DNA from 2 places in the Allobrachymonas denitrificans genome. Region 2 is predicted to be linked to the other one. Evidence: predicted binding sites of a transcription regulator. Region 2 holds the regulator's gene; the other holds the start of a gene.

Region 1 (14,397 bases), 170 kb from region 2:
CCGGCCAGATCTCCATCATGGCCTTGCGGCCTGCGAAAGCCCAGATCAGCCAGAACGGCACCATCAGCGAGAACAGCGGCAGCTGCCGGCCCACCATGGCGGACAGCTCCATCGCATCGTAGCCGTGCACCTTGGCCATGGTGATGATGGGCGTGCCCAGCGCGCCGAAGGCCACCGGTGCGGTGTTGGCAATCAGGCTCAGGCCGGACGCGGCCAGCGGCGAGAAGCCCAGGCCGATCAGGATGGCTGCCGTCACCGCCACCGGCGTGCCGAAACCGGCCGCGCCCTCGAAGAATGCACCGAAGGCAAAGGCGATCAGCAGCAGTTGCAGGCGGCGGTCTTCGGTGATGCCGGCAATCGAGTCCTGCAGCACCTTGAAGCTGCCGTTGTTCTCGGTGAGCTGGTGCAGAAAGATGATATTGAGCACAATCCAGCCGATCGGCAGCAGGCCGGTAAAGGCGCCCATCATGGCCGCCTTGCCGGCCATGGTGCCGGGCATGCCGAACACGAAGATGGCAATCAGCAAGGCGCTGACGAGGCCGAGGCCGGCCGCAATATGGGCCTTCATGTGCAGAAAGCCGAGGCCGATCAGCATCACCGCCACCGGGATGACAGCCAGCAGCGTGGACAGCAGCATGCTGTCCGTCGGGTTATAGATTTGTTGCCATACCATGCGCGAATATCTCCTGTGCTCTTCTGCCACCCCGATGCAGGATGACCAAGTGGCGCAGTTTACATACAGACATTCGCTTCTAAGTGCATGATTTCATTGAAAGTAATAGACTTCGGCAGGCTGATTCTGAAATATTTTCACGCATCGCGGCAATAGGGCGTAAACCCTGATGCGCAAGGATAGCAACCTGGACTATTCGCGCGCGCCCATACGGACAGCACTGCCGGGGAAGCCATGCTGCGGCTGGCAACTCACGGGCGGTGCCACTGAGCTGATGGTTGCAGCCGTGCTGGCTGACGCCGCTTCCGCCACCGGCTCCAGATCGCCCAGGGTCTGCACGGGCTCCATGTCGAACGGGAGCATTTCGATGGTGGCGTGCAGCTGGGGCTGGCTTTCCACCAGCGCGCGCTCCACATCGTTGCGCAGCTTGGCCGAGCGGCCCAGCGTCCAGCTCGCCGGCACGTGCATGTGCATGGAAACAAAGCTGCGCTGGCCGGCCGCGCGCGTGACCACATGATCGAAACGCACCAGTTCGCGGCCCTGCGCATCCTTTTCCTGCTGCACGAAACGGTCCAGCGTCTGCTGGATGCTGTCTGCAGTTTCGCTGTCGACCACGCTGTCCATCAGGCCATGGCTGGAGTTGCGGATCAGGTGCCAGCCCTCCTTCAGGATGTTCAGCGCCACGGCAATGGCCACTACCGGGTCCAGCCAGAGCCAGCCGGTCAACTGCACCAGCGCCACGCCGGCAACCACGCCGAGAGAGGTCCAGACGTCGGTACGCAGATGGCGCCCATCCGCCTCTAGCGCAATCGAGTTGTGCACCTTGGCCGCCTTCAAAAGCACCCAAGCGCCAATGCCATTGAGCACAGTACTGGCCATCGAGAACGCCATGCCCCACCCCAGCTGCTCCAGCGGCTGCGGGTTCATGAGGCGGTCGATCGAGGTCCAGAGAATGCCCAGCGCGGCGCCGAAGATCAGCATGCCCTCGAAGCCGGACGAAAAGTATTCGGCCTTGTGGTGGCCGTGGGGATGGTCCTCGTCCGCCGGGCGCTCGGCGATGGTCACCATCATCAGCGCGAAGACGGCACCGGCCAGGTTGACGAAGGACTCCATGGCGTCGGACAGCAGGCCGACCGAGCCGGTCACATACCAGGCCAGGGTCTTGAGGATGATGGTCAGGACGGCGGCCGCAGCCGACATCCAGAGCAGGGTCTTGGGACGAGGGAGTTTCATGGACATTCCGTAGGACAGTCGGGCAGACTGGGGGATGGGGTGTCAGTCGAATCCGGGGTCCTGCTCCAGCCGTCGCATCCAGACCGAGTGGGGAGACAGCTGCCAGAACACCCAGGCGGACGCGAGCGTCATGCCGCCCATGCAGATGAAAGTGTAGCGGAAGGCCTGCTGCATGCGCTCCGGGTCGGCTTCTGCCTGCAGGGTTTCGGCAAAACCGCCAAGCACGGCGGCGGCCAGCGCAACACCCAGGCTCATCGCCAGCATCTGCACCATGGACAGCAGGCTGTTGCCACTGCTGGCCTGCGCCGTATCCAGATCACGCAGAGTGAGTGTGTTCATGGCGGTGAACTGCAGCGAATTGCAGGAGCCGAACAGGTAGAACTGCAGCACCAGCAGCCAGACCGGCTCCGCCCCGCTGATCAGGGCAAAACTGGCGATCATGCCGCCCACCAGCGCGGTGTTGATGACCAGCACGCGCCGGTAGCCGTAGCGTGTGATTGACCAGGTGGCAAAGCGCTTGATCAGCATGCCGGCGAGCGCCATGGGCAGCATCATCATGCCCGCCTCGGCTGGCGAATAGCCGAGGCTGAGTTGCAGCATCAGGGGAATCAGGAAAGGCACGGCACTGCTGCCCAGACGCGAAATCAGGTTGCCCGTGAGGCCGATGCTGAGCGCCGGCACGCGGAACAGGCTGGGCGCAAACAGCGGATGGGCTTGCCGTCCCGCGCGCAGCCAGTAGGCGGCCAGGCAGGCCAGGCCCGTCACCAGCACGACGAGCGAGGCCGCGCCATGCAGGCCGATCGCAGCCAGCCCGTCGACGGACAGCAGCACCAGCGCCATGCCCAGGGCCAGCAGGCCGTATCCCGGCACGTCCAGCCTGCTGCGCTCCACGCCGCGGAAATCCGGCAGATAGCGTCTGGCAGCGATCCAGCCGATCAGCCCGACCGGCACGTTGACGAGGAAAACCCAGTGCCAGGAGGCGATTTCCACCAGCCAGCCACCCAGCGTGGGGCCGAGCAAGGGCCCCACCAACCCCGGAATCGCGACAAAACTCATGGCACCCAGGAAACGTTCGCGCGGAAAGGCCCGCAGCACGGTCAGGCGGCCCACCGGCATCAGCAGCGCACCGCCTGCGCCCTGCAACACGCGCGCTGCCACCAGCTGGTTGAGGGTCACGGCCAGTCCGCAGGCCAGCGAGCCGATGACAAACACCAGGATCGCACCCAGAAACATGCGGCGCGTGCCGAAACGGTCTGCCAGCCAGCCCGACAACGGAATCAGGATGGCCATGGTGAGCGAATACGCCACCAGCACCGCCTGCATGCGCAGCGGACTCTCGCTCAGGCTCCGCGCCATGGCCGGCAGCGCCGTGTTGACGATGGTGGCGTCCAGCGTCTGCATGAAGAAGCCGACCGCCACCAGCCACAGCAGGCGCCGGAGCTGGCGTTCATCAGCCTGGGGCAGAACCGGTGGCGTCATGTTGCAACCGGCAAAACGCCGACAACCGCCACGAGGGCGGTTGCAGATAGGGGGCGAAACGCATCACGCCGGCCTACTGCGCCGGCGCACCAACACCGCATGACGGCTCTTACATTGAGAAGCTGGAGCCGCAGCCGCAGGTGGTTTCGGCGTTCGGGTTGCGGATCACGAACTGGGCACCCTGCAGGTCTTCCTTGTAGTCGATCTCGGCACCGACCAGGTACTGGTAGCTCATGGCATCGATCAGCAGGGAGACGCCGTTCTTGGTCATCACGGTGTCGTCGTCGTTGGTGATTTCGTCAAAGGTGAAGCCGTACTGGAAACCCGAGCAGCCGCCGCCCTGCACGAACACGCGCAGCTTCAGGTCGGGGTTGCCCTCTTCGGCGATCAGGTCGGCCACCTTGGCGGCAGCGCTGTCGGTGAACAGGATGGGGTCGTCGGAGACGGGGGCTGCATTCTCGGCAGCGGTGGATTCGGCAACAGTAGTCATGTCTTGCACTTCTTGAATCAGTCAGTCTGGCAGCAATAGTACAGCAAATTACTCAACCATTTGCCGCACATCCCTATTGCCGTTGCGGGATGTAGGGTTTTGGCACCGGCGTGCCGGGATGCTGCATAAAAAAACCGCACGCGGCAAGCCGGTGCGGTTTCTTGCGGCAGCAGAAAGCGATTAACGCTTGCTGAACTGCTTGGCGCGACGGGCGCCACGCAGACCGATCTTCTTGCGTTCCACTTCGCGGGCGTCACGCGTGACGAAGCCGGCCTTGCTCAGTTCGGGCTTGAGGGCTGCGTCGTAGTCGATCAGGGCACGGGTGATGCCGTGGCGGATGGCGCCAGCCTGGCCGGATTCGCCGCCGCCGTGCACGTTGACCTGCACGTCGAAGGATTCCAGGTTTTCAGTCAGGGCCAGCGGCTGCTTGGCGATCATGATGGAGGTCTGGCGGCCGAAGAACTCTTGGATGTCCTTGCCGTTGACCGTGATCTTGCCGGAGCCTTTTTTCAGAAACACGCGGGCGACGCTGGATTTGCGACGGCCGGTGCCATTGTTCCAATCACCAATCATTGTGATGCTCCTTTAGACTTCCAGCACTTTGGGTTGTTGGGCAGTGTGCGGATGCTCAGCACCGCCGTACACCTTCAGCTTCTTGATCATGGCGTAGCCCAGAGGACCCTTGGGCAGCATGCCCTTGACGGCCTTCTCGAGCGCGCGGCCGGGATGCTTGGCCTGCAGATCGCGGAAGTTGGTGGCATAGATGCCGCCGGGGAAGCCGGAGTGGCGATAGTACATCTTGTCCAGAGACTTGGTACCGGTCACTTTCAGCTTGGAGGCGTTGATCACGACGATGTAGTCGCCGGTATCGACGTGGGGGGTGTAAATGGCTTTGTGTTTGCCGCGCAGACGGAGGGCAACTTCGCTGGCTACCCGGCCGAGCACCTTGTCGGTGGCGTCAATCACAAACCACTCATGTTGCACCTCAGCGGGTTTTGCGCTGAATGTTTTCATGGGTTTTTTCCTTTGGAAATGTGGTTTGGCTGGCTATTTCGCTAGCCGTGCCGCGCAACCATTGCACGGCGGGGGCGTCCGGCCTATTCCACGGTCGGTGTTCTTCTGGTGAGAACCTCTTAGGTGGGGGTACTGCTTTTGCCGCGGGCCAAAGACGCAGGCAAGCCGATGATTATACGAAGAATCCGGTGATTGCCACAAGTATTTGATGACTGCCACCCTTCGACTGTGCCCGCCGGCCCACAAAGCCCTGTACGATGGCGGGCATCATGTTCAGCTACCGCCACGCCTTCCACGCAGGCAACCACGCCGATGTGCTCAAGCACATGACGCTGGTTGCCATCCTGCGCTATCTCACTTCGTCCAAGGAAACGCCCCTGCTGCTGGCCGATACGCACGCCGGCACCGGCCTGTACCGGCTCGATGGCGGTGATGCGCAGACCAGCGGTGAAGCCAACGAAGGCGTGCTGCCGCTGTGGCAGCAGTATGGCCCGGGCGCCCCGGACGAGGCCAGGGCGCCGGAAGCCCTGGCCGCCTACCTTGCGTTGCTGGCCGGCTTCAACGGCGGCGAGGCGCTGCGCAAGTATCCCGGCTCGCCCTTCATCACGGCCACGCTGATGCGCCCGCAAGACCAGTTGCGCCTGTTCGAACTGCACCCGACCGACAGCCGCCTGCTCGACAACAACGTGGCAGAGCTCGGCCGACCCGATGCGATCCACGTGGTGCGCAACAACGGCTTTGCCGGTTTGAAAGGCCTGCTGCCGCCACCGAGCCGCCGCGGACTGGTGCTGATCGACCCGAGCTACGAGCTCAAGACCGACTACGGCCAGGTGACTGCCACGGTGCAGGACGCCCTGCAGCGGTTTGCCACCGGCTGCTACGCAGTCTGGTATCCGGTGATTCCGCGCCCCGAGGCACATGAACTGCCGCGCAAGCTCAAGGCCCTGGCCCAGCAGGCCGGCAAGAGCTGGCTGCATGCCACGCTGGCGATTGGTCGCGGGGATGAAAACAGCGCACGCGATGGACTGCGCGCCAGCGGCATGTTCGTCATCAACCCTCCTTTCGTGCTGAAAGAGCAGCTGGAGCAGGCGCTGCCGGTGGTGCACAAGTTGCTCAAGCGCGGTACCGGCGCCAGCTGGGCAGTTGAGGCCAGCAAGGCCTGACGGCATTCTCGCGCTTTTTTCTAGCACCCCCCGACCCTGGCAAACGCATTGCCTCCCAAGCCTGCTTGGGCGCTCCTCTCCATGTGTGGGGCGCTTCTTCGCAATATCCCAGCGTCTTGGTCCGCCAAGCATCCTTCGGGGCACCGGTAATTTCTGCGCGACTCTTAATCTGGATCATCCAAGCTGCTGACGCGTCCGCATCCGCAATTCACCGAATTGCATAATGTCAGGTGGCACCAGTCGGACTTCATTCCTACAGCCCTGCCGAACCTAAAGAACCCGATCCCTGCTGCGGTGTGTTTTTCCGCGGCTTCGGGCTTCTACTTTCAAAAAATCGGAGGTTTCCCATCCATGGCACACGTCAAATTCTTCAGCGGCGAACAGGTTCCGCTCGAAATGCACAAGGTTCGCATTGTGCAGAAACTCAATCTCGTTCCGGTGGAGCAGCGCCTGGCCGCCATCACCGAGGCAGGCAACAACACCTTCCTGCTGCAGAACAAGGATGTCTTCATGGACATGCTGACCGACAGCGGCGTGAACGCCATGAGCGACCAGCAGCAGGCCGCCATGATGATCGCCGATGACAGCTACGCCGGCAGCGCCACCTACACGCGCCTGGAGCGCAAGCTCAACGAGATCTTCGGCATGGACTACTTCCTGCCCACGCACCAGGGCCGTGCCTGCGAGAATATCCTGGCGCAGACGCTGGTGACGCAGGGCAGCGTGGTGCCGATGAACTACCACTTCACCACCACCAAGGCGCACATCACGCTCAACGGCGGCATGGTGGAAGAGATCATTTCCGACAAGGGTCTGGAAGTGGTCAGCGCGCACCCGTTCAAGGGCGACATGGATGTGGCGAAGCTCGAAGGCATCATTGCCAAACATGGCGCCGACAAGATCGCTTTCGTGCGCATGGAAGCCGGCACCAACCTGATCGGCGGCCAGCCCATCTCGCTGCAGAACCTGGCCGACATCCGCCGCGTGTGCGACGAGCACAAGCTGCTGCTGGTACTGGACGCCAGCCTGCTGGCCGACAACCTGTACTTCCTCAAGCAGCGCGAGGAGAGCTGCAAGGCCCTGTCCATCCGCGAGATCACGCGCAAGATGGCCGACCTGTGCGACATCATCTACTTCTCCGCGCGCAAGCTGGGCTGCGCGCGTGGCGGCGGCATCTGCATCCGCAGCAAGGCCGTGTACGAGAAGATGCGCGGTCTGGTGCCGCTGTACGAGGGCTTTCTGACCTACGGCGGCATGTCGGTGCGCGAGATGGAAGCGCTGACCGTCGGCCTGGACGAGACCATGGACGAGGACATGATCAGCCAGGGTCCGCAGTTCATCGCCTACATGGTGGACGAGCTGCAGAAGCACGGCGTGCCGGTGATCACCCCTGCTGGCGGCCTGGGCTGCCACATCAACGTGATGCAGTTCCTGGACCACATCCCGCAGGCGCAGTACCCGGCCGGTGCGCTGGCTTCGGCGCTGTACATCGTCAGCGGCGTGCGCGGCATGGAGCGCGGCACTCTGTCCGAGCAGCGTGACCCGGACGGCACCGAGCCGATGGCCAACATGGAGTTGCTGCGCCTGGCCATGCCGCGCCGCGTGTTCACGCTGTCGCAGGTGAAGTATGTGGTGGATCGCCTGGTGTGGCTGTACCGGAACCGCCAGCTGGTGGAAGGCCTGCAGTTCACGGACGAGCCTGCCATCCTGCGCTTCTTCTATGGCCGTCTGGCACCGGTGTCGGGCTGGCAGCAGAAGCTGGTCGAGAAGTTCCGCACGGACTTTGGCGACAGCCTGTAATTCGCGGATGCAGCTGGTACTCTCCTGACGGTAAGCACCGGCTTGGCCTCGGGTGGCGCAGCACAGATATCGCGCTGCGCCTGCCGGGCTGCCGGGCTGCCGGGCTGCCGGGCTGCCGGGCTGCCGGGCTGCCGGGCTGCCGGGCTGCCGGGCTGCCGGGTCAGGCAGGATACAGGCAACCGAGCACGCGCGGGCCGCGTGCCCCTGTGACGGCCGTCATGTCGATCGGCTCACGCAGCCAGGTCTTGCTGGCCAGCCAGGCAAAAGCAGTGGCCTCCACCGCTTGCGGATCCATGCCGTGGGCCAGGGTGGATTCCACGATCACACCAGGCAGCGCCTGCGCCAGCTGGCGCATGATTTCCCCGTTGCGTACGCCACCGCCGCATACCAGCAGGCGCCTGGCGTCGGGCGCAGACGTGCGCAGATGATGCGCTGCCGCTTGCACCGTATAGGCCGTGAGTGTCGCCTGCACATCCACCGGAGCCATGCCGGGATGCGCTGCGAGTTGCTGCTGCAACCACTCCATATTGAAAAGATCGCGCCCCGTGCTCTTGGGTGGGGGCTGCTGGATATAGGGCTCGGCCATCAACTGCTGCAACAGCGCGGCCTGCAGCTGCCCCTGCGCCGCCCAGCGGCCATCGGCATCATAGGGCTGGCCGGTATGCAGTTGGCACCAGCCATCGAGCAAAGCGTTGGCAGGGCCGCAATCGAAGCCGACAGGCGTCCTGCCAGGCTGCAGCAGGCTCAGATTCGCGATGCCGCCAAGATTAAGCACGGCCATGGTACCACTGCCGCATTGGAAGCCGGCGCCGCTTTGCCACAGCGCCTGGTGAAACACCGGCACCAGCGGCGCGCCCTGCCCGCCTGCAGCCACGTCGCGGCTGCGGAAATCGCAGGCCACGGCAATGCCGCTCAGCTCGGCCAGCAAGGCGCCATTGACCAGTTGTGTCGTGTACCCCATCCCATCAAACAGACCCGGGCGATGCCGCACCGTCTGCCCATGCGCACCGATGACGGCCACGTCGGCAGGCGCCAGACCCGCCTGTGCGCATAGCTGCTGCACGCACTGGGCATACACCTGCATCAGCGCATTGGCGGCCAGCGCCGCACGGTGCAATTCGTTGTCGCCAGGGCTGTTGAGCGCCAGCAGTTCATCGCGCAAAGCCTGCGGCAGGTCCACGCTGGCAAAGGCACGCTGCACCAGGCGCAAAGACGAAGCCCCGCCAGAAGCGGGGCTGATGTCGACCAGAACGCCGTCGACACCATCCATGGAGGTGCCGGACATGAGGCCGATGCAGGTCAGGGGAAAAGCGGTAGCTGGCGCAGTCATGCGCGCATCATACGCCAGCCCCTGCGGGATCAACGGGCGCTGGCGAGCTGAATGCCTTGCGCCTGCTCCCAGTTGCGCTGGGCCAGTGCCACGACTTGGTTGAAGGCCGGACGCTGCGAAGCGGCCAGGGTTTCGGCGCGCTTCTCGGCCAGCACCACCTCGGGGTTCTCCGGCACGTCGTTGTTGCGCGTTTCGAAATGCAGGTGCGGCCCGGTGGACCAGCCGGTATTGCCGGATTTGGCAATCATGCTGCCCTGTACCACCTTCTCGCCCACACGCACATGGATGCTGTTCAGGTGGGCATACAGCGTGGACTGCTTGTTGGCATGCTCGACGATGACCACATTGCCATAGCCGGTCTGCGTACCGGCAAAGCTCACGGTCCCGTCAGCCACGGTCACCACCGGAGTACCGATGGCAACGCGATAGTCCACACCCGTGTGCGGGCGCGCATCGCCAAACACGGGGTGCAGGCGATACGGAGAAAAACCGCTGGTGATGAAGGCGCCGCCGGGAATCGGCGAAGCCAGGTAGGCCAGCTCCAGGCTCTTGCCCTCGGGTGTGTAGTACTTGCCGGACTGGCCGCGGCCGCCGTCAAACCACACGGCGCTGTGCGTGCTGCCCTGCACCTGCACCTTCGCGTTGAGCACACGGCCGAAGCCCAGCACTTCGCCGTCCACGGCCATGCTCTCGTAGGCCACGGTCAGGGCGTCGCCCTTGCGCGCATCCTGTTCGATGCGGGTTACCGGATCGAAGATATTCAGCACCTGGGTGGCGACTGCAGCGGGCACGCCGGCGGCACCGGTTGCCTGGAAATACTTGCCGCCCAGCGTCACGCTGGCCAGTTCGGTACGCACTTCAGGCGCACCGGACTTGGTCTGGTAGCGGAAGCCGTCGCCTTCGCGGGTAATGGTCAGCTCCTGGTAGCGGCGCGTCTGGCCGGCTTCGATCCAGCGCACACGCAGGGACTTGAGGCGCTGGTCGGGCAGCACCTCGGCCTGCACGGCGCGCTGGTTCTGGCCCAACAGTTCGCCGCGCACCGCATCGGTCGTGCGCAGATAGCTCTCGGCAGCAGCGTCGCTCACGCCGATACGGGTCAGCAGGCTGGCTGCAGTATCGTTCTCGCGGGTGTCGGTATTGCGGTAGAGCACGAATTCGTGGGCGCGCAGGTCGGCCTCCTGCTTGCTCAGGGCCGTGGCGGGTTGCACCACTTCCAGCACCTGGCGGATGACCACGTCATCCTGCTGATTGGGAGCGACCACGGCAAAGGCACCACCCGCACCCAGCAGCATCACGGCAGCCAGGGCGCCGAGGCCTGCGCGCGGGTTGCGGCGCATCCAGGCACGCGCCTCGCACGCTGCAGCGCGCAGCGTCCCCTGGACGCCTGTCTCGCTGCCTTGTTCCACTTCGCTTGTCTGTTCGGTTTCAGTCATCAATTTCTTACCATGGAGACCGGCAGGGCCTCCATCACAGGGCACGCACCGCTCCGGCCAGGCGACTCGCAGTCACCCTGCATCAAGGGCCGGATCAGGCCACGCATTGAATTTTCTGCACATGCAGCGAGCACGATCGCCCGAAAACTGCATCCTCGTCGAGGGCGCCCCGCGACACATTCCGTGTCGATACAGGGAGATCACAGTTCTGCCGCCCCACTGCGGCGCTGTTGGATAAAATGAGCGCCACTTCCTACTACTGTCATCCCCCGTGCTACACGGATGTAGGAGCAGGATGACATCTGGGTGTGGAGTATGACAGTCTTTCTCTGTCAGCATCCTGAATTACCCGCAACCCTTTCTGCCATTTGCAAGCGCATGTTACACGGCGGCAGCGGCACACAAACATGACGAAAATGTTAAACAGTACTGAAATCAACCAGTTGAATCCCAGTTCCGATGTGCTACATGCACTGAATGTTACAAAACGTGGCTGCGAGGAACTGTTGCCCGAGAACGACTGGCTGCGCAAGCTGATCAAGTCCGAGCAGAGCGGCCAGCCGCTGCGCATCAAGCTGGGGCTGGATCCGACGGCGCCCGACATCCACATCGGCCACACGGTGGTGCTGAACAAGATGCGCCAGCTGCAGGACCTGGGCCACACGGTCATCTTCCTGATCGGTGACTTCACCAGTCTGATTGGCGATCCCTCCGGCCGCAACAGCACGCGCCCGCCGCTGACGGCCGAGCAGATCAAGTACAACGCCGAAACCTACTACCAGCAGGCCAGCAAGGTACTGGACCCGAGCAAGACCGAGATCCGCTACAACAGCGAGTGGAACGACCAGCTCGGCGCGCGCGGCATGATCCAGCTGGCCGCGAAGTACACCGTGGCGCGCATGATGGAGCGCAACGACTTCCATGAGCGCTTCCATGCCGGCAACTCGATCAGCATCCACGAGTTCCTGTATCCGCTGATGCAGGGCTACGACTCGGTGGCGCTCAAGTCCGATATCGAGCTGGGCGGCACCGACCAGAAGTTCAACCTGCTGATGGGGCGCCACCTGCAGGAAGAGTACGGCCAGGAGCCGCAGTGCATTCTGACCATGCCGCTGCTGGAGGGCCTGGACGGCGTGGACAAGATGTCCAAGTCCAAGAACAACTACATCGGCATCACCGAGGACGCCAACACCATGTTCGCCAAGGTGCTGTCGATCAGCGATACGCTGATGTGGCGCTGGTTCACCCTGCTGTCCTTCCGCTCGGAGGAAGAAATCCGCATGCTGCGCTCGCAGGTGGAAGGCGGGCGCAATCCGAAGGAAGTGAAAGTGGCGCTGGCCAAGGAGATCACGGCGCGCTTCCACAGCGCAGCGGCGGCCGATGCGGCCGAGCAGGATTTCATCAACCGCTCGCGCGGCGGCATTCCGGACGAGATCGACGAGCGCAGCCTGCCGCTGGGCGACGGCGGCGCGCCGGTGGGCATCGGCGCCCTGCTCAAGCAGGCGGGCCTGACGGCCTCGTCGGGCGAGGCCAACCGCCTGATCGATGGCGGCGGCGTGCGCGTGGATGGCAGCGTGATCAGCGACAAGGGCCTGAAACTGGGCGCGGGCACCTATGTGCTGCAGGTGGGCAAGCGCAAGTTTGCGCGGGTGACGCTGGGCTGATTCTGTTGGCGATGGCACCCTGCGGAGGGTGTCATCCAAGCTTCAACAAGGGGTAACCAATTCGTCATTTTGCAACTGCATGATGGGCAGTCGTTTTCGTCCACCCATTTCTGGAGCCTTCATGCATTCCGACAAGACCCCTTCCGTTATCTACGACGATAACGAAATCGTCAACCACAGCAACAACACCCATTTCAACGACATCCTGGCGTCCAACCTGAACCGCCGCAGCGTGCTGCGCGGCAGCGTGGCCACTTCTGCCGGCGTGCTGCTGGGCAGCGTGGGCCTGACGGCGTGTGGTGGTGACGGTGGCACCGCGACCCCGAGCCCCAACGCCGACAAGGGTGCCGACAAGCTCAAGCTCAGCTTCGAACCCGTGCAACACACCAACGCCGACCTGGTGACGGTGCCCAAGGACTATCAGGTCAGCATCCTGCACGCCCTGGGCGACCCGATCAGGTATGGCCACAGCAGCTGGAAGGATGACGGCTCCGAGACGGCCGAGTCCTACCAGTTCCGCATCGGTGACGGCCACGACGGCATGTACTACTTCGGCCTGAGCAACGACGGCAAGTTTGATGCCAACCGCTCCGACAAGGGCCTGCTGTGCGTGAACCACGAATACGTGGTGCAGCCTTATGGTCTGCATGAGAACGGCATTACCTGGATTGCCGACCCCAAGTTTCCGAAGCCCGCAAGCCTTGCCAAGGATGCAAGCGACGAGCAGAAAGCCGCCTACAAAAAGGCGAATGATGACTACCTGTACTATCGCCGCCGCAAGGCCGACGAGATCACCAAGGAAGTCTATGCACACGGCGCCAGCGTGGTGGAAGTCAGGCGCGATGCCGGCAGCAACGACATGAAGATGGTCGACTCAGAGTTCAACATCCGCGTGCACTCCGCAACCCCGATGGCCTTCGGCGGCCCGGCTGCGGGCAATGCCAAGCTGGTCACCAAGCTGTCCAAGGACGGCATGGCGGCCTTCGGCATGAACAACAACTGCGCCTGCGGCTACACGCCCTGGGGCACCTACCTGACCTGCGAAGAAAACTACCTGAACGTGCTGGCCCGCAAGCGTGGCGATGACACCGGTCGCACCAAGGCCGAAGTCGATGCCCTGAAGCGCTACGGCCTGCCCCAGGGTCGCGTCAGCCCCTACAGCTGGGACCAGGTGGAAGGCGATCAGGCGACGGACGACAAGTTTGCCCGCTGGAACAGCAGCCAGGGCGGCGAGGGCTCCACTGCCAAGGACGACTTCCGCAACATCTTCAACACCTTCGGCTGGGTGGTGGAAATCGACCCCTTCAAACCCGACAGCAAGCCGGTCAAGCGCACTGCGCTGGGCCGCTTCAACCACGAAGGCGCCTGGCCGGCTCCAGCCAAGGCAGGCGAACCGATCGTGATCTATTCCGGTGACGACGCCCGCAACGAGTACGTGTTCAAGTACGTTTCGGATGCCAAGTGGGATCCAGCTGACGTGAACAAGGGCTTCGAAGCCAGCGCCAAGTATCTGGACAAGGGTACGCTGTACGCCGCCAAGTTCAACGACGACGGCACCGGCGAATGGCTGGAGCTGACCCATGGCAAGAACGGCCTGGATGCCGGCAACTCCCTGTACCCCTTCGCCGACCAGGCGGATGTATTGATTCACTGCCGTCTGGCTGCAGATGCCCGCGGCGCTACCAAGATGGACCGCCCCGAGTGGGGTGGTGTGAACCCGTTGAACAACGAGGTTTACATGACCATGACCAACAACTCCCAGCGCACCGCCGACAAGCTCAACGCCGCCAACCCGCGCGTGGGCAACACCAACGGCCATATCGTGCGCTGGCGCGAACAGGGCAGCCAGGCAGGCACCACGTTCAAGTGGGACATCTATCTGTTCGGCGCCCGCGTCGATGGCAAGCAAAGCGAGAACCTGTCCAAGCTGAGCGCCACCAACGACTTCTCCAGCCCGGATGGCCTGTACTTTGACCAGCGCACGCAAGGCGGCGCAGGCCTGCTGTGGATCCAGACGGACGACGGCGCCTATACCGACGTGACCAACTGCATGATGCTGGCCGCGATTCCGGGTGAGGTGGGCGACGGCAAGACCGTGACCACCAAGGAAGGCCAGCA
Region 2 (14,397 bases):
TGAACTCGAATGGCCCATCGACATCCTGATCACGCTGGTCTGGGTGGCCTACGCCGTCGTGTTCTTCGGCACCATCGGCACCCGCAAGGTGCGTCACATCTACGTGGCCAACTGGTTCTACGGCGCCTTCATCCTGACGATCGCGGTGCTGCACCTGGTCAACAGCGCAGAACTGCCTGCCGGCCTGATGAAGTCCTACTCCGCCTACGCCGGCGTGCAGGATGCCATGGTCCAGTGGTGGTACGGCCACAACGCCGTGGGCTTCTTCCTGACTGCAGGCTTCCTGGGCATGATGTACTACTTCGTGCCGAAGCAGGCTGGCCGTCCGGTGTACTCCTACCGCCTGTCCATCGTGCACTTCTGGGCACTGATCTTCACCTACATGTGGGCCGGCCCGCATCACCTGCACTACACGGCGCTGCCCGACTGGACCCAGTCCGTCGGCATGACGTTCTCCCTGATCCTGCTGGCTCCCAGCTGGGGCGGCATGATCAACGGCATCATGACCCTGTCCGGCGCATGGCACAAACTGCGTGACGACCCCATCCTGCGCTTCCTGATCGTGTCCCTGTCGTTCTACGGCATGTCCACCTTCGAAGGCCCGATGATGTCCATCAAGACCGTCAACGCGCTGAGCCACTACACCGACTGGACCGTGGGCCACGTGCACTCCGGCGCCCTGGGCTGGGTGGGTCTGGTGACCATGGGTTCCCTGTACTACCTGATTCCGAAGCTGTTCGGCAAGAAGGAAATGTATAGCGTCAAGGCGATCGAGGTCCACTTCTGGACCGCCACCATCGGTATCGTGCTGTACATCGCCGCGATGTGGATTGCCGGCGTGATGCAGGGCCTGATGTGGCGTGCCATCAATGCCGACGGCACCCTGACCTACACCTTCGTCGAGAGCGTCAAGGCCACCTTCCCGTTCTATGCCATCCGTCTGCTGGGCGGTGTGCTGTACCTGGGCGGCATGTGCATCATGCTGTGGAACACCCTGATGACCGCCAGCAAAGGCCGTTCCGTCACGACCCAGATCCCGGCGCTCAATCCCGCACACGCCTAAGGAGCAAGAATAAAAATGGCTAACGCTAATCATCCCGTTTCCGGTGGCCTGAGCCACGAGAAGGTGGAAACCAGCAACTTCTGGATGATCGTGCTCATCCTGATCGTGATCGCCTTCGGCGGCATGGTCGAGATCGTGCCGCTGTTCTTCCAGAAGTCCACCACGCAGCCGGTGCCGGGCCTCAAGCCCTACACCGCCCTGCAGCTGGCCGGCCGTGACATCTACCAGCGCGAAGGCTGCTACAACTGCCACTCGCAGATGGTGCGCCCGTTCCGCGCGGAAACCCTGCGCTACGGCCAGTACTCCGTGGCTGGCGAGTCCGTGTGGGATCACCCCTTCCAGTGGGGCTCCAAGCGTACCGGTCCCGACCTGGCCCGCGTGGGTGGCCGCTATTCCGACGAATGGCACCACCAGCACCTGTTCAACCCGCGTGACGTGGTGCCCGAGTCCAACATGCCGGCCTACCCCTGGCTGGAAAAGAACCTGGTGAATGACCAGACCATCGGTACCCACATGGCCACCCTCCGCAAGCTGGGCGTGCCCTACACCGATGCCGACATCGCCGGCGCCGGCGCTGCCGTCAAGGGCAAGACCGAAATGGAAGCCGTGATTGCCTACCTGCAGTCGCTCGGCCATGCCATGACGGCTGCCGTGCCCACGGCTGCCGCAGCACCCGCTCCGGCCGCTGCCCCGGCTTCGGCTGCAGCACCGGCCCCGGCTGCTGCGCCTGCCGCTGAAGCCAGCGCTGCTGCACCTGCTGCCGTAACCGCTCCGGCCGAAGACCAGGCCGCGGTGATGGTCGAGAACGGCGTCGTGCAGTTCTTCTTTGCAACCGGCAAGACCGAAGTGGCTGCCGGCGGCAAGGACGCGCTGGTTGACGTGATCGCCGGCGTCAAGGCCGGCAAGAAGGCCGTCATCAGCGGTTATACCGACGCAACTGGCGATCCCGCCAAGAATGCCGAACTGGCCAAACAGCGTGCCTTTGCCGTGCGTGACCTGCTGAAGGCCAACGGCGTGGCCGAAGACCAGATCGACCTGCAAAAGCCTGCGGATAACAACGCCGGCCAGGGTGGCCAGGCACGTCGCGTCGACGTTGCCCTGCAGTAAACAGAACAAGGGACGAGGAGTTTCTTCCACATGGACATCAACGACCTGAGAAGCCTGACGACGGTGCTGAGTTTTGCCGCATTCATCGGCATCGGCTGGTGGGCCTATTCCCGCCGCAACACGCACCGCTTCGACGAGGCTGCCCAGTTGCCGTTCGGTCCGGAAGAGGCTCCGAGCCCCCAAAAACATACTGAGGATACAAAATGAGTGACTTTATCAGTTCCTTCTGGTCACTGTGGGTGATGGCGATCGTCGCTTTCGGCATCATCTTCTGTGTGGCTGTGCTGCTGTTCGGCGCACAGGCGCGCGCTGCAACCGCCGAAGACAAGACCACCGGCCACGTGTGGGACGGCGACCTGCGCGAGATCAACAACCCGCTGCCGCGCTGGTGGGTGGGCATGTTCTGGCTGACCATCTTCTTTGCCATCGCCTACTTCTTCATGTATCCGGGCTTCGGCAACATGAAGGGTTCGCTGGGCTGGACCTCCAAGGGCCAGTACGAGGCAGAGATGGCCAAGGGTGATGCCCAGGTGGCACCGCTGTTCGCCAAGTACGCCGCCATGCCGATCGAGGAGATCGCCAAGGACAAGGACGCCAACGGCATGGGCCAGCGCCTGTTCCTGAACAACTGCGCGCAGTGCCATGGCTCCAGCGCCAAGGGTGGCAACGGCTTCCCCGACCTGAGCGACAACGACTGGCTGTGGGGCGGCAAGCCCGAGCAGATCATGGAAACCATCACCAAGGGTCGCAACGGCAACATGCCGCCCCAGATCCAGGCCATCGGTGGCACGCCCGCCGATGCCAAGGCGGTGGCCCACTACGTGATGAGCCTGTCCGGCCTGCCGCACGACTCGGCTGAAGCCTCTGTCGGCAAGGGCAAATTCATGGCCTGTGCGGCCTGCCACGGCGCAGATGGCAAGGGCAACACGGCGCTGGGCGCGCCCAACCTGACCGACTCGGTCTGGCTGATGGGCGTTCCGAGCGAAGCCAACATCGTGAACCAGATCACGAATGGCAAGATCAACGTGATGCCCGAGTGGCACACCAAGCTCAAGCCCGAGCAGATCCGCCTGGTGTCGGCCTATGTGTGGAGCCTTTCCAACAAGTAACCGACAATGTGCACAGGAAAACCTGTGCACGGGATAATGCACCGCCATGACTTCGATCAAAGGTCATGGCGGTTTTTTCATATGGCGACGCCCGATCGTCTTATCATATTCGGGTTCATGTAAGTAAGGCAGTCTGGAACACACACTATGTCCAACGAAGTCCCCGAGAAAAAGCAAACGCCTGAACCGGCACCGGAAAAAAAGGTCATCCCGATCGAGAAGGACACCTTGATGTCGGCCGCTACCGGCGGTTCGCTTTTTGCGGCATCCAAGGCGATCCATCCGCGTTCGATTTCCGGTCGTTTCACCAACTGGCGCTGGATTTTCGTCTGGCTCACACAGATCGTGTTCTATGGTCTGCCCTGGCTGAACTGGGGCGAGCGCCAGGCCGTGCTGTTCGACCTGGGTGCGCGCAAGTTCTATATCTTCGGCCTGGTGCTGTACCCGCAGGACTTCATCTACCTGACGGGCATTCTGGTCATCTCCGCACTGTCGCTGTTCCTGTTCACGGCGGTGGCAGGGCGCCTGTGGTGCGGCTACACCTGCCCGCAGACGGTTTACACCGAGATCTTCCTCTGGGTCGAGGCCAAAATGGAAGGCGACCGCAGTGCCCGCATGCGCCTGGACAAGAGCGGCTGGACGGGCGAGAAGATCCTCAAGCGTGGCGGCAAGCACCTGATCTGGCTGGCGATTGCGGTCTGGACGGGCCTGACCTTCGTCGGCTATTTCTCGCCCATCCGCGAACTGATCGGCAACTTCGCGCACTGGAACCTGGGCAACTGGGAAACCTTCTGGATCTTCTTCTACGGTTTCGCTACCTACGGCAACGCCGGCTTCATGCGCGAGCAGGTCTGCAAGTACATGTGCCCGTACGCTCGCTTCCAGAGCGCCATGTTCGACCCCGACACGCTGATCGTGACCTATGACGAGAACCGTGGCGAGCCGCGCGGTCCGCGCTCCAAGAAGGTCGATCGCAGCACGATTGCGCTCGGCGACTGTATCGACTGTTCCATGTGCGTGCAGGTCTGCCCGACCGGCATCGACATCCGCAAGGGTTTGCAGTACGAATGCATCGGCTGCGGCGCCTGTGTGGATGCCTGCGACGAGGTGATGGACAAGGTCGGCTACCCGCGTGGCCTGATCAAGTACTCCACCGAGAACGCGATGAAGAACAACTGGGGCAAGAGCGAGATCTGGAACCGGATCAAGCGTCCCCGTATCCTGGTCTACACGGGCATCCTGGTGCTGATTGCGGCTGCGCTGGTGACCAGCCTGAGCATGCGCAAGCCGATGCGGGTGGACATCATCCGCGACCGTGGCGTGATGTCGCGCATCGTCGACGGCGGCAAGATCGAGAACGTGTACCTGGTGCGCGTGATGAACACCACCGAGAGCGAGCAGAACTACGAGATCCGCGTGAACGGACTGCCCGGCGCCACCATTGCCGAAGGGGCAGACATGACCATCGGCCCGGCCCAGGTCGAGCAGCACGTGGTCGCCGTGCGCATTCCCGTGGGTTCCATGGAGCCGGGTTCGCACCCGATCTACCTGGATATCCGTGAAACCGGCAGCGATGCCATGGTGACCGAAAAGGCCGCCTTCCTGGTACCGAAATGATGAGCCAGGAGTCACGCATGCAAACCAGCAACCCGGATGCTTCGTCCCGTGGTCAGGTCCCTCACCCCGAAGAGGGCCGGTCGTGGTGGAAGTATCCGATCGTATGGATGGTGGTGGGCGGCCCGGTGGCCGTCATCATCGCCAGCCTGATCACCTGGTACTTCATCGCGCATTCGCCCAATGAGGTGCTGATCGAGAGCCGGGAGGTGGAAACGCCCGGCCTGTCCGACCAGGGGGCGCAATTCACCCCTGCCAACCGGGCGCGCAATCATGCCGCCACGGGAGGCGTTCCGGCGTCGCGCTGATCGACGCTTCCGTGAAGAATGCCGGCTGCGTGCCGGCATTCCTGTTTTGATGGGGGCGGCACCACCGCCGCTGGTGCTTGCTCGTGCAGTGCTGCCGGGCTATTCGGGGTGGTGCTGGCTGACCAGCTGCTGCAGCGCTGCCGTATCCAGAATGCGCACGTGGCGTTGGCGCACCTCCACGATGCCCTGTTCGGCAAACCTGGAGAAGGTGCGGCTCACCGTTTCCAGCTTGAGGCCAAGGTAGCTGCCGATTTCCTCGCGCGTCATGCGCAGCACCAGTTCCGATTGCGAAAAGCCGCGCGCATGCAGGCGCTGCACCAGATTGAGCAGGAAGGCGGCCAGGCGTTCCTCGGCGCGCATGCTGCCGAGCAGCAGCATCATGCTCTGGTCGCGCACGATCTCGCGGCTCATGATCTTGTGCACGTGGTTCTGCAGCACCGTCACTTCGCGGGAAAGCGCCTCGAGTTCGTCATAGGGCATGACGCAGACTTCGGAGTCTTCCAGCGCGATCGCATCGCAGGTGTGGCGGTCGTGCACGATGCCGTCCAGCCCGACGATCTCGCCGGCCATCTGGAAGCCGGTGACCTGGTCGCGGCCGTCCTGCGCAGTGACCGTGGTCTTGAAAAAGCCGGTGCGGATGGCGTAGAGTGCCTTGAACGGGTCACCGTGCGTGAACAGCGGTTCGCCACGCGGAATCCTGCGCCGGGCACCGACCATGTTGTCGATATAGCGCAGTTCTGCCTCGCTCAGACCCATGGGCATGCACAGCTCGCGCAGATTGCAGTTCGAGCAGGCCACTTTGTAAGACTTGGGGAGCGAAGGAGACATGCAGCTATCCGGGGCGCGCGCCATTGCGCACTTGATCCTTGTCATGGAAAGTGCCGATTATCGCATGGCGGAAAAGAGGGGTTGATACATATCAATGGCTGCAGGGGCATTTCGCTGGCAAAGTAGATACCCGCAATGACAGCATGGCAGCGCCCGCAACCGTTCAGGCTTTTGTGCAGCAAGGGGTTATGCTGGCGCTTGCTCACTTAGAATGCCCGAGACCATGAGCAGTACCGAACAGATCATCCTCACCCCAGAATTGCTGGCCCGCTACGACATTGCTGGCCCGCGCTACACCTCCTATCCCACGGCTGACCGTTTTGTCGAGGCCTTTGGCGAGAGCGACTACATCGCTGCGCTGGAGCAGCGGCACAATTCCCGGCCGGGCCATGTGCTGCCGCTGTCGATCTATGTGCACGTGCCGTTCTGCCAGTCGCTGTGCTACTACTGCGCCTGCAACAAGATCATCACCAAGCACCGCGAGCGCGGCACCGAGTACCTGCGTTATCTGCAGCGCGAGATTGACCTGCATGTCGCGCATCTGGGGCGCGGGCAGGTGGTGTCGCAGCTGCACTTCGGTGGCGGCACGCCCACCTTCCTGGACGATGCGGAACTGAGTCAGCTGATGGGCATGATCCGGGGGGCCTTTGAACTGGCAGAGGGCGGCGAATACTCGGTGGAAGTGGACCCGCGCACGGTGGATGAAAAACGCCTGCAGAACCTGTTCGACCTGGGCTTCAACCGCCTGAGCTTCGGCGTGCAGGACTTCGACCCGGACGTGCAGAAGGCGGTGCACCGCATCCAGCCGGCCGAGCAGGTGTTTGCGCTGGTGGAGGCATCGCGCCGCATCGGCTTCAAGTCGGTCAACGTCGACCTGATCTACGGCCTGCCGCAGCAGACCGCGGCCTCGTTTGCACGCACGCTGAAGCAGGTGAACGAGTTGCGGCCGGACCGTATTGCGCTGTATGCCTACGCGCATCTGCCCGAGCGGTTCAAGGCACAACGCCGCATCGATGCCTACACGCTGCCCAGCGGTGGCGAAAAGATCGAGATGCTGTCGCAATCGCTCAAGGCCTTTGGCGATGCCGGCTACGTGTACGTGGGCATGGACCACTTTGCGCTGCCCGATGATGCACTGGCCATTGCCAAGCGCCAAGGCCGCCTGCACCGCAACTTCCAGGGCTACAGCACGCAGCCGGACTGCGACCTGATCGGCCTGGGCGTTTCGGCCATCGGCCGCATCGGCGCCACCTACAGCCAGAACGCCAAGACGCTGGAAGACTACTACGACGCGGTCGAGCGCGGCCATTTCCCGGTGGTGCGTGGCCTGGCGCTGACGCGAGACGACTTGATCCGCCGCGCCGTCATCATGGCCATCATGTGCCAGGGCGAGATCGACTACGAGTCGATCAACCTGGCCTGGCTGATCGACTTCAAGGATTACTTCGCGCGCGAGCTGGAGATGCTCGGGCAGAAGGAAGAGGAAGGCATGGTGCGCATCACCGAGAACGGCATCACCGTCACCGAGCAGGGCTGGTATTTCGTGCGTGGCGTGGCCATGGTGTTCGACAAGTACCTGCAGGCGGACCGCACCCGCGTGAAATTCTCTAAAATCATCTGATCGGTGGCAGACACCCGGCAGGGTGAGAGGGACTGCCATGGCAAGGCCGGCACCGGTGCATACCGTGCCGGCCGTTTTGCATGAAAGAGAAGTATGGAAGCATCATTGATCGTCACGGCCCTGCTGATGGGCCTGGCGGGCGGCCCGCACTGCATTGCCATGTGCGGCGCGGCATGCGCGGGGATCGGCGTCACGGCCGGTGAACGGCCGGCGCAGCAGAATACGGCCATGGGGCTGTTCCAGGTGGGGCGGGTGCTGGGCTATGCCGGCCTGGGCGCGCTGGCCGCGGCCACCATGCAGGGCCTGGGCTGGCTGACGGTGCAGAGTGCCGCGCTGCGGCCGGTGTGGAGCACGATCCACGTCGCCGCGCTGGTGCTCGGGGTGTTGCTGATGTTCCAGGGGCGGCAGCCGGCCTGGCTGGATCGCTCGGCGCGCAAGGTGTGGGAGCGCATCAAGCGCCTGCAGCAGCGCGGCGGTTCTTTCGGGCCGGTGCTGGTGGGCATGCTGTGGGCCTTCCTGCCCTGTGGCCTGCTGTATTCGGCACTGATGGTGGCGGCCCTGACCGGCGTGGTATGGCAGGGGGCAGCCGTGATGGCCTTGTTCGTGCTGGGCACCAGCGTGTCGCTGATGGCGGGCCCGTGGCTGCTGCTGCGCATGCGCAAGCTGGGCGATGGCGAATGGGGCATTCGCCTGGCTGGCCTGGCGCTGGCCATCAGCGCCGGCGTGGCGCTGTGGATGGGCCTGATGCATGATCAGGCGCCGTGGTGCACCACGCCCTGAGGTTTACGCGCCCAGCAGGCGGATACCCTTGATCAGCATGCTGACCGCCAGCAGCATCAGGATGCCGGCGAAGATGCGCTTGAGGGTCTTGACCGGCAGGGCGTGCGCGGTGCGTGCGCCCAGCGGGGCCATCAGCACGCTGCAGCTGGCGATCACGGCCAGGGCTGGCAGCCAGACGTAGCCAACCGACCATTCCGGCCGGCCCGCCACGCTCCAGCCGCCCAGCACGTAGCCGATCACGTTGAACACCGCGATCGGAAAGCCCAGGGCGGCGCTGGTGGCCACGGCGTTGTGGATGGCGACGTTGCACCAGGTCATGAAGGGAACGCTCAGGAAGCCGCCGCCGGCGCCGAGCAGGCCGGACAGGAAGCCGATCACGCTGCCGGCCGCCATCTGGCCGCCACGGCCGGGCATCTGGCGCGTGGGCTTGGGCTTGCGATCCAGGAACATCTGCAGCGCCGCCAGGATCACCAGCACGCCGAACACCACGGACAGCCAGGCACCCTTGAGCAGGGCGAACACGCCGATGCTGACGACCAGTGCGCCGATCATGATGCCCGGGGCGATACCCTTGACCAGATCCCAGCGCACCATGCCGCGCTTGTGGTGGGCGCGCACGCTGGAGATGGAGGTGAAGATGATGGTGGCCATGGAAGTGGCAATCGCCATCTTCACGGCCAGTTCGTTGTCGACGCCGCGGCTGGCCAGGATCCAGGTGATGAAGGGCACCAGCACCATGCCGCCCCCCACGCCCAGCAGGCCGGCCATGAAGCCGCCGGTGAGGCCGAGCGCGGCCAGTTCGACAATGGTGATGGGTTCGAGGATCATGGCGGGAAATCTGCTGAGGCGTTCGGAGCTCCGAACGCGAAAAGCCGCCCTGGTGGGCGGCTTGGGGTCTGTCGCGAGGGGCGCCAGACGGCTGAGAGGTGTCTGCAGCAGAGCCAGACCGTCATCCTGAACGGAGGGGTTCAGGTGGGCGAGGGCAGCAAGGCCTTGGGTTCATCTAACGCGAGATGATCACGCTGGCCGAGCGATCTACCAAGCCCGGGCTCAGAGAGCATTGGTTCAAGGAAATATAAAGCCAAGCTCGCTGCAGACGCCTTCATTTTAGGATGAAATTCGCCCGCGTGGGAAATTTGCAGATGTAAAAGCCCGCGCGTTGTGTACGGCTGTCAGATCAGGCGGCCGTCCTCGGCCAGCGCCTCGTCCATGCGCTGCAGCAGGGCCTGCATGCGGGGGTGCACCAACTCGGCCGGCTGTACCTCGCCTTCGGCGGCGGGGGCGGGCATGGCGGCAATCTGCTGCTCCTTCTCGATCAGGTCGAAGGCCATGTTGAGGGCGGCGAGCACGGCGATGCGGTCGCGTGCGCGGATCTTGCCGGCATCACGGATCTTGCACATGGCGGTGTCGACGCGCTGCACTGCCTCGGTCATGCGGTCTTCGGAACCTTCCGGGCAGGCCAGCACATAGGCCTGGCCCATGATCGGAACTTCGATTTGCTTCATTGCGGATCATCCTTGGCAGAAGAAGGCTGTGCGGCAGGGGGCTGCTGGCCCCAGACGCTGGCCATGGCGGGCGCCGGGGCGGCCGGCGCTGCCACCGGCTCGGCCGGCAGGCGGGCGAGCAGGGCGTCGACGCGCGCGCGGGCGGCCGACAGGCGCGACTTGAGCGAATCCCGCTCCTGGATAACTTCCTGCAGCTGGCCCTGGAGCAGGGCGGCGGTTTTCTGCAGCTCCTGGTAGCGCAGCAGCATGTGCTCCATGCGGTCTGCGACCTGGTCGAGCGAGAGCGGGGTGAGGGGAGTGGTCATGGCACGGGAACGACAGGCAACAAGATAGCTGGCGTGGCCTGCAGCTGCAGGCCTGGCCCTTTGTTGCACATTGTAGATGATGGCGCCGGGACGCCATGGGGGCTTTCCTCAGGGACGGGGCGAATCGTCCTACAATATCCGGATTGCTGGTGCCTGGCAGGTCGTTGTGGCCGCCGGGTAAACGGGAAGCAGGAGTCCTGCCGGGATGGCTGGCAGGGCACAGGCCTGCGCTGCCCCCGCAACGGTGATACGGCGCAGCCCGGGTTGTGAAGCGGCTGCCGCAGTGTTCTCGCACGCCACTGGCCAGGTGCCGGGAAGGCAGCGCTGCCATGCCGTCAGCCCGGATACCGGCCAGCAAGCTTGATTTGGGGCGCCTGCCTGCGGGCCGGCGCCGGAACGGAATGCAGCGGCGGGGCGCCAGCGGTTTTCCGGGCTTTTCTCATGGTGGCATTGGTGCCGGTGCTGGCGGACATTTTCTCTCTTGGTCTTTCTCTCCTGAACGGGTTGCGCCCTGGCGTGCGCCGTGCGCAGCCGTGGAGGGCGGCATGAGGCATCACGAACTGATCCTGGGCGGCCAGAAATCCGGCAAGACGGTGCGCGCCGAGCAGTTGGTGGCGCGCTGGCTGGAGCAGGATGCGGGGCGCCGTGCCCTGTATCTGGCAACGGCACTGCCCTGGGACGAGGAAATGCAGCAGCGCATCGCGCGCCACCAGCAGGATCGCGCCCGGCGCGTGCCGCGCATGCAGACCCTGCAGGCTGCGGAGTGGGGCGGCGCACTGGACGTGCCCGGCCTGTTGCGCCAGCATGGTGCGCCGGAGGTGGCACTGGTGCTGGACTGCCTCACGCTCTGGCTGACGCAGCAGTTGATGCCGCTGGAGCAGGAGGATGTGCAGCCGGTCGCCGATGCTGCGCGGCTGGAGGCCGCGGTTGCCGATCTGCTGGAGGCCATCCGGGCCTGGCCGGGCCCCTTGTATATCGTGAGCAATGAAATCGGTCTGGGCGTGATTCCGCTCGGCCGCGAGACGCGTGCCTTTGTCGACGCGCTCGGCGAACTCAACCAGCGCGTGGCGGCAGTGTGCAGCCACGTCACCCTGATGGCGGCAGGCTTGCCGCTGACATTGAAATCTTCCGACTGAAAGGACCTGCCATGAAAATCGAGGAACCGCCCAAGGAAAAGCCGTACGAGAAGTCGGATGGCGAACGCCGCGGCATCCTGATCGTCAACACCGGCGATGGCAAGGGCAAGAGCACGGCGGCCTTCGGCCTGGCGCTGCGTGCCACCGGCCGCGGCAAGAAGGTGAAGATCTACCAGTTCATGAAGGTGCCGAGCGCCCGCTTTGGCGAGCACCGCATGTTCGAGCAGATCGGCGTGCCCGTGGAAGGGCTGGGCGACGGCTTCAGCTGGAAGAGCCAGGATCTGGAAAAGTCCGCGCAGCTGGCGCGCGACGGCTGGGAAAAGGCCAAGGCCGCCATCCTGAGCGGCGAGTATTTCCTGGTGGTGTGCGACGAGATCACCTATCCGCTGGTGTACGGCTGGCTGCCGCTGGAAGATGTGGTGGAGACGCTGAAGAACCGTCCGCGCGATGTGCATGTGTGCCTGACCGGCCGCCGCTGCCCGCAGGAGATCGTCGACATCGCCGATACCGTGACCGAGATGCGCCCGGTCAAGCATGCGTTCGATGCCGGCATTCCGGCACAGCGCGGGATCGAGGACTGAGCGGATTTGGTGAGCAAGACCATGACGAGCCTGCCTTTCGCCCCGGACGCATCATCGGGTGAGGCTGCAGCCTTGCCGACTGCCGTGCCGCAGGATGCATCGCATGCCTATCCGGCGGCGGATCGGGATGCGATCTACCGCGTGATGGCGCAGCGGCGCGACATGCGTCATTTCACGCCGGGCGCGCAGGTGGCACCCGAGGTGCTGGAGCGCCTGCTGCTGGCGGCGCATGCGGGGCCGAGCGTGGGTTTCATGCAGCCCTGGCGCTTTCTGCGCATCAGCGATGCGGGGCTGCGCGAGCGCATCCATGGCTGCGTGGAGCGCGAACGCGTGGCCACGGCCCGTGCGCTGGGCGAGCGCGAGGAGGATTTTCTCAAGCTCAAGGTCGAAGGGATCCGCGAGGCGGCCGAGCTGATCGCGGTATGCCTGGCGGACGGGCGCGAGCGCCATGTGTTCGGCCGGCGCACCATGCCCTATATGGATATCGCTTCGGTCGGCTGCGCGCTGCAGAACCTGTGGCTGGCGGCGCGTGCGGAGGGGCTGGGCGTGGGCTGGGTGTCGATTTTCGATCCCGACGAGCTGGGTGCCTTGCTGCAGCTGCCCGAAGGGGCCAGCCCGCTGGCGCTGCTGTGCATCGGCCCGGTGCCCGAGTTTTATGATGCGCCCATGCTGCAGCAGCAGCGCTGGGCCAGCCGCATGCCGCTGGCGGATGTGGTTTTTGACAATAGCTGGGGCCACAGTGCCCCGTTCCTGCAGGGGCTTTGTCAGCCTGGGCAAAGCCCGGTAGCGGACAATGCGTGCTGCGATTCTTCCGATTGATGTAGAGAAAGCCCGAAGATGGACACTCCTGTCACCCATTCCCCCGCCACCTGCCATACCGGCGGCGAGCAGACCGTGCATTTCTGCGCCCCGCGCAACAACCAGCCGGTGCCGCAGAGCACCAACCGCTGGGCGGTGGAGGATATCGAGGCGCTGTTTGCGCTGCCGTTCCCCGAGCTGATGTTCAAGGCACAGCAGGTGCACCGCGAGCACTTCAATCCGGCCGAAGTGGAATTTGCGACGCTGCTTTCGATCAAGACCGGCGGCTGCCCGGAGGATTGCGGCTACTGCCCGCAGTCGGTGCACTATGACACCGGCGTCGATGCCACCAAGCTGATGGAAGCCGACAAGGTGCGCGAGGCCGCCGAGCTGGCCAAGGCCGCGGGTGCCACGCGTTTCTGCATGGGTGCGGCCTGGCGCGCGCCCAAGGACCGCGACATCGAGAACGTGGTCACGCTGATCAAGACGGTGAAGGACGTGGGCCTGGAAGCCTGCTGCACGCTGGGCATGCTGACCAAGGACCATGCCGAGCAGCTCAAGGAAGCCGGTCTGGATTACTACAACCACAACCTGGACACCGCGCCCGAGAACTACGGCAACATCATCAGCACGCGCGATTACCAGGACCGTCTGGACACGCTGGAGAACGTGCGCAACGTGGGCGTGAATGTCTGCAGCGGCGGCATCATCGGCATGGGCGAAAGCCGTCGCCAGCGTGCCGAGCTGATCGGCCAGCTGGCCAATCTGCATCCGCATTATCCGGACAGCGTGCCGATCAACAATCTGGTGAAGGTCGAGGGCACGCCGCTGGCCGAAACCGAAGACATCGATCCGCTGGAGTTCGTGCGCATGATCGCCGTGGCCCGCATCACCATGCCCAAGGCGCGCGTGCGCCTGTCGGCTGGCCGCAGTGCCATGGCCGATACCATGCAGGCGCTGTGCTTCATGGCTGGTGCCAACTCCATTTTCTACGGTGAAAAGCTGCTCACCACCGGCAACCCCGATGTGGAAGCCGACCTGAAGCTGATCGAGCGTCTGGGCATGACGGCGGGAAAGTCGGGACACTGATCCGCGGCGGCACCCTTGCGGGTGCCGTGCATGCTACCGACCCGGCAGGAGTGTTGCCATGACAGGACCACACGGACTCTGGATCGGATTTGCAGCCGTGCTGCTTGCCCTGATGATCGACCAGTGGATCGGGGAGCCGCCACCGCGCTGGCACCCGGTTGTCTGGATGGGCAACTACCTGGGCCGTGCCGGGCGCTGGCTGCAGGCGCGGGTGCGCCCGCACGAGGCTGACTGGCCGAGCTTCTGGCGCGGAGCACTGGCCTGGTGGGGCGGTGCGTTGCTTGTGCTGGTAGTGGCAGGAGCGCTGCAATGGCTATTGTTGCAGTTGCCGTGGGGCTGGGCCGCCCTGCTGCTGGGCATTGCGCTGAAGCCGTTGCTGGCCTGGCGCATGCTGACCGACGAGGTGGCGGCGGTGGAGGTGGCGCTGGGGCGTTCCCTGCAGGAAGGGCAGCAGCAACTGGCGCGCATCGTCAGCCGTGATGTGACGCAGCTGGGCGAAGAGCAGGTGCGCGAGAGCGCCATCGAGAGCCTCGCCGAGAACCTGAATGATTCC

Evidence for each region. The regulator FNR, encoded in region 2, switches genes on or off when oxygen is low (the NO sensors DNR and NnrR bind a similar motif). The targets are predictions, from matches to a motif close to TTGATNNNNATCAA.
Region 1: a site for FNR is predicted at 6,217-6,230, ahead of KKQ75_RS00490 (tryptophanase). Genes of this name have one in related genera too.

What each region holds. Positions count from the first base shown of each region.
Region 1 covers NZ_CAJQUA010000001.1:95,317-109,713, reverse strand. The annotation lists gene KKQ75_RS00525 (L-lactate permease) at 1-673, opposite strand, end outside; gene KKQ75_RS00520 (cation diffusion facilitator family transporter) at 866-1,906, opposite strand; gene mdtD (multidrug transporter subunit MdtD) at 1,949-3,385, opposite strand; gene erpA (iron-sulfur cluster insertion protein ErpA) at 3,495-3,875, opposite strand; gene rpsI (30S ribosomal protein S9) at 4,056-4,448, opposite strand; gene rplM (50S ribosomal protein L13) at 4,461-4,889, opposite strand; gene KKQ75_RS00495 (23S rRNA (adenine(2030)-N(6))-methyltransferase RlmJ) at 5,159-6,052, shown strand; gene KKQ75_RS00490 (tryptophanase) at 6,404-7,852, shown strand; gene KKQ75_RS00485 (anhydro-N-acetylmuramic acid kinase) at 8,013-9,137, opposite strand; gene KKQ75_RS00480 (M23 family metallopeptidase) at 9,212-10,615, opposite strand; gene tyrS (tyrosine--tRNA ligase) at 11,032-12,279, shown strand; gene KKQ75_RS00470 (PhoX family protein) at 12,401-14,397, shown strand, end outside.
Region 2 covers NZ_CAJQUA010000001.1:267,585-281,981, forward strand. The annotation lists gene ccoN (cytochrome-c oxidase, cbb3-type subunit I) at 1-1,063, shown strand, start outside; partial or broken gene ccoO (cytochrome-c oxidase, cbb3-type subunit II) at 1,079-1,705, shown strand; gene KKQ75_RS13015 (OmpA family protein) at 1,859-2,170, shown strand; gene KKQ75_RS01225 (cbb3-type cytochrome oxidase subunit 3) at 2,201-2,377, shown strand; gene ccoP (cytochrome-c oxidase, cbb3-type subunit III) at 2,374-3,279, shown strand; gene ccoG (cytochrome c oxidase accessory protein CcoG) at 3,427-4,896, shown strand; gene KKQ75_RS01240 (nitrogen fixation protein FixH) at 4,914-5,201, shown strand; gene fnr (fumarate/nitrate reduction transcriptional regulator Fnr) at 5,301-6,029, opposite strand; gene hemN (oxygen-independent coproporphyrinogen III oxidase) at 6,253-7,650, shown strand; gene KKQ75_RS01255 (sulfite exporter TauE/SafE family protein) at 7,744-8,430, shown strand; gene KKQ75_RS01260 (sulfite exporter TauE/SafE family protein) at 8,434-9,258, opposite strand; gene KKQ75_RS01265 (cell division protein ZapA) at 9,603-9,935, opposite strand; gene KKQ75_RS01270 (DUF904 domain-containing protein) at 9,932-10,240, opposite strand; cobalamin riboswitch at 10,371-10,610, shown strand; gene KKQ75_RS01275 (bifunctional adenosylcobinamide kinase/adenosylcobinamide-phosphate guanylyltransferase) at 10,786-11,376, shown strand; gene cobO (cob(I)yrinic acid a,c-diamide adenosyltransferase) at 11,388-11,957, shown strand; gene bluB (5,6-dimethylbenzimidazole synthase) at 12,102-12,776, shown strand; gene bioB (biotin synthase BioB) at 12,795-13,844, shown strand; gene cbiB (adenosylcobinamide-phosphate synthase CbiB) at 13,903-14,397, shown strand, end outside.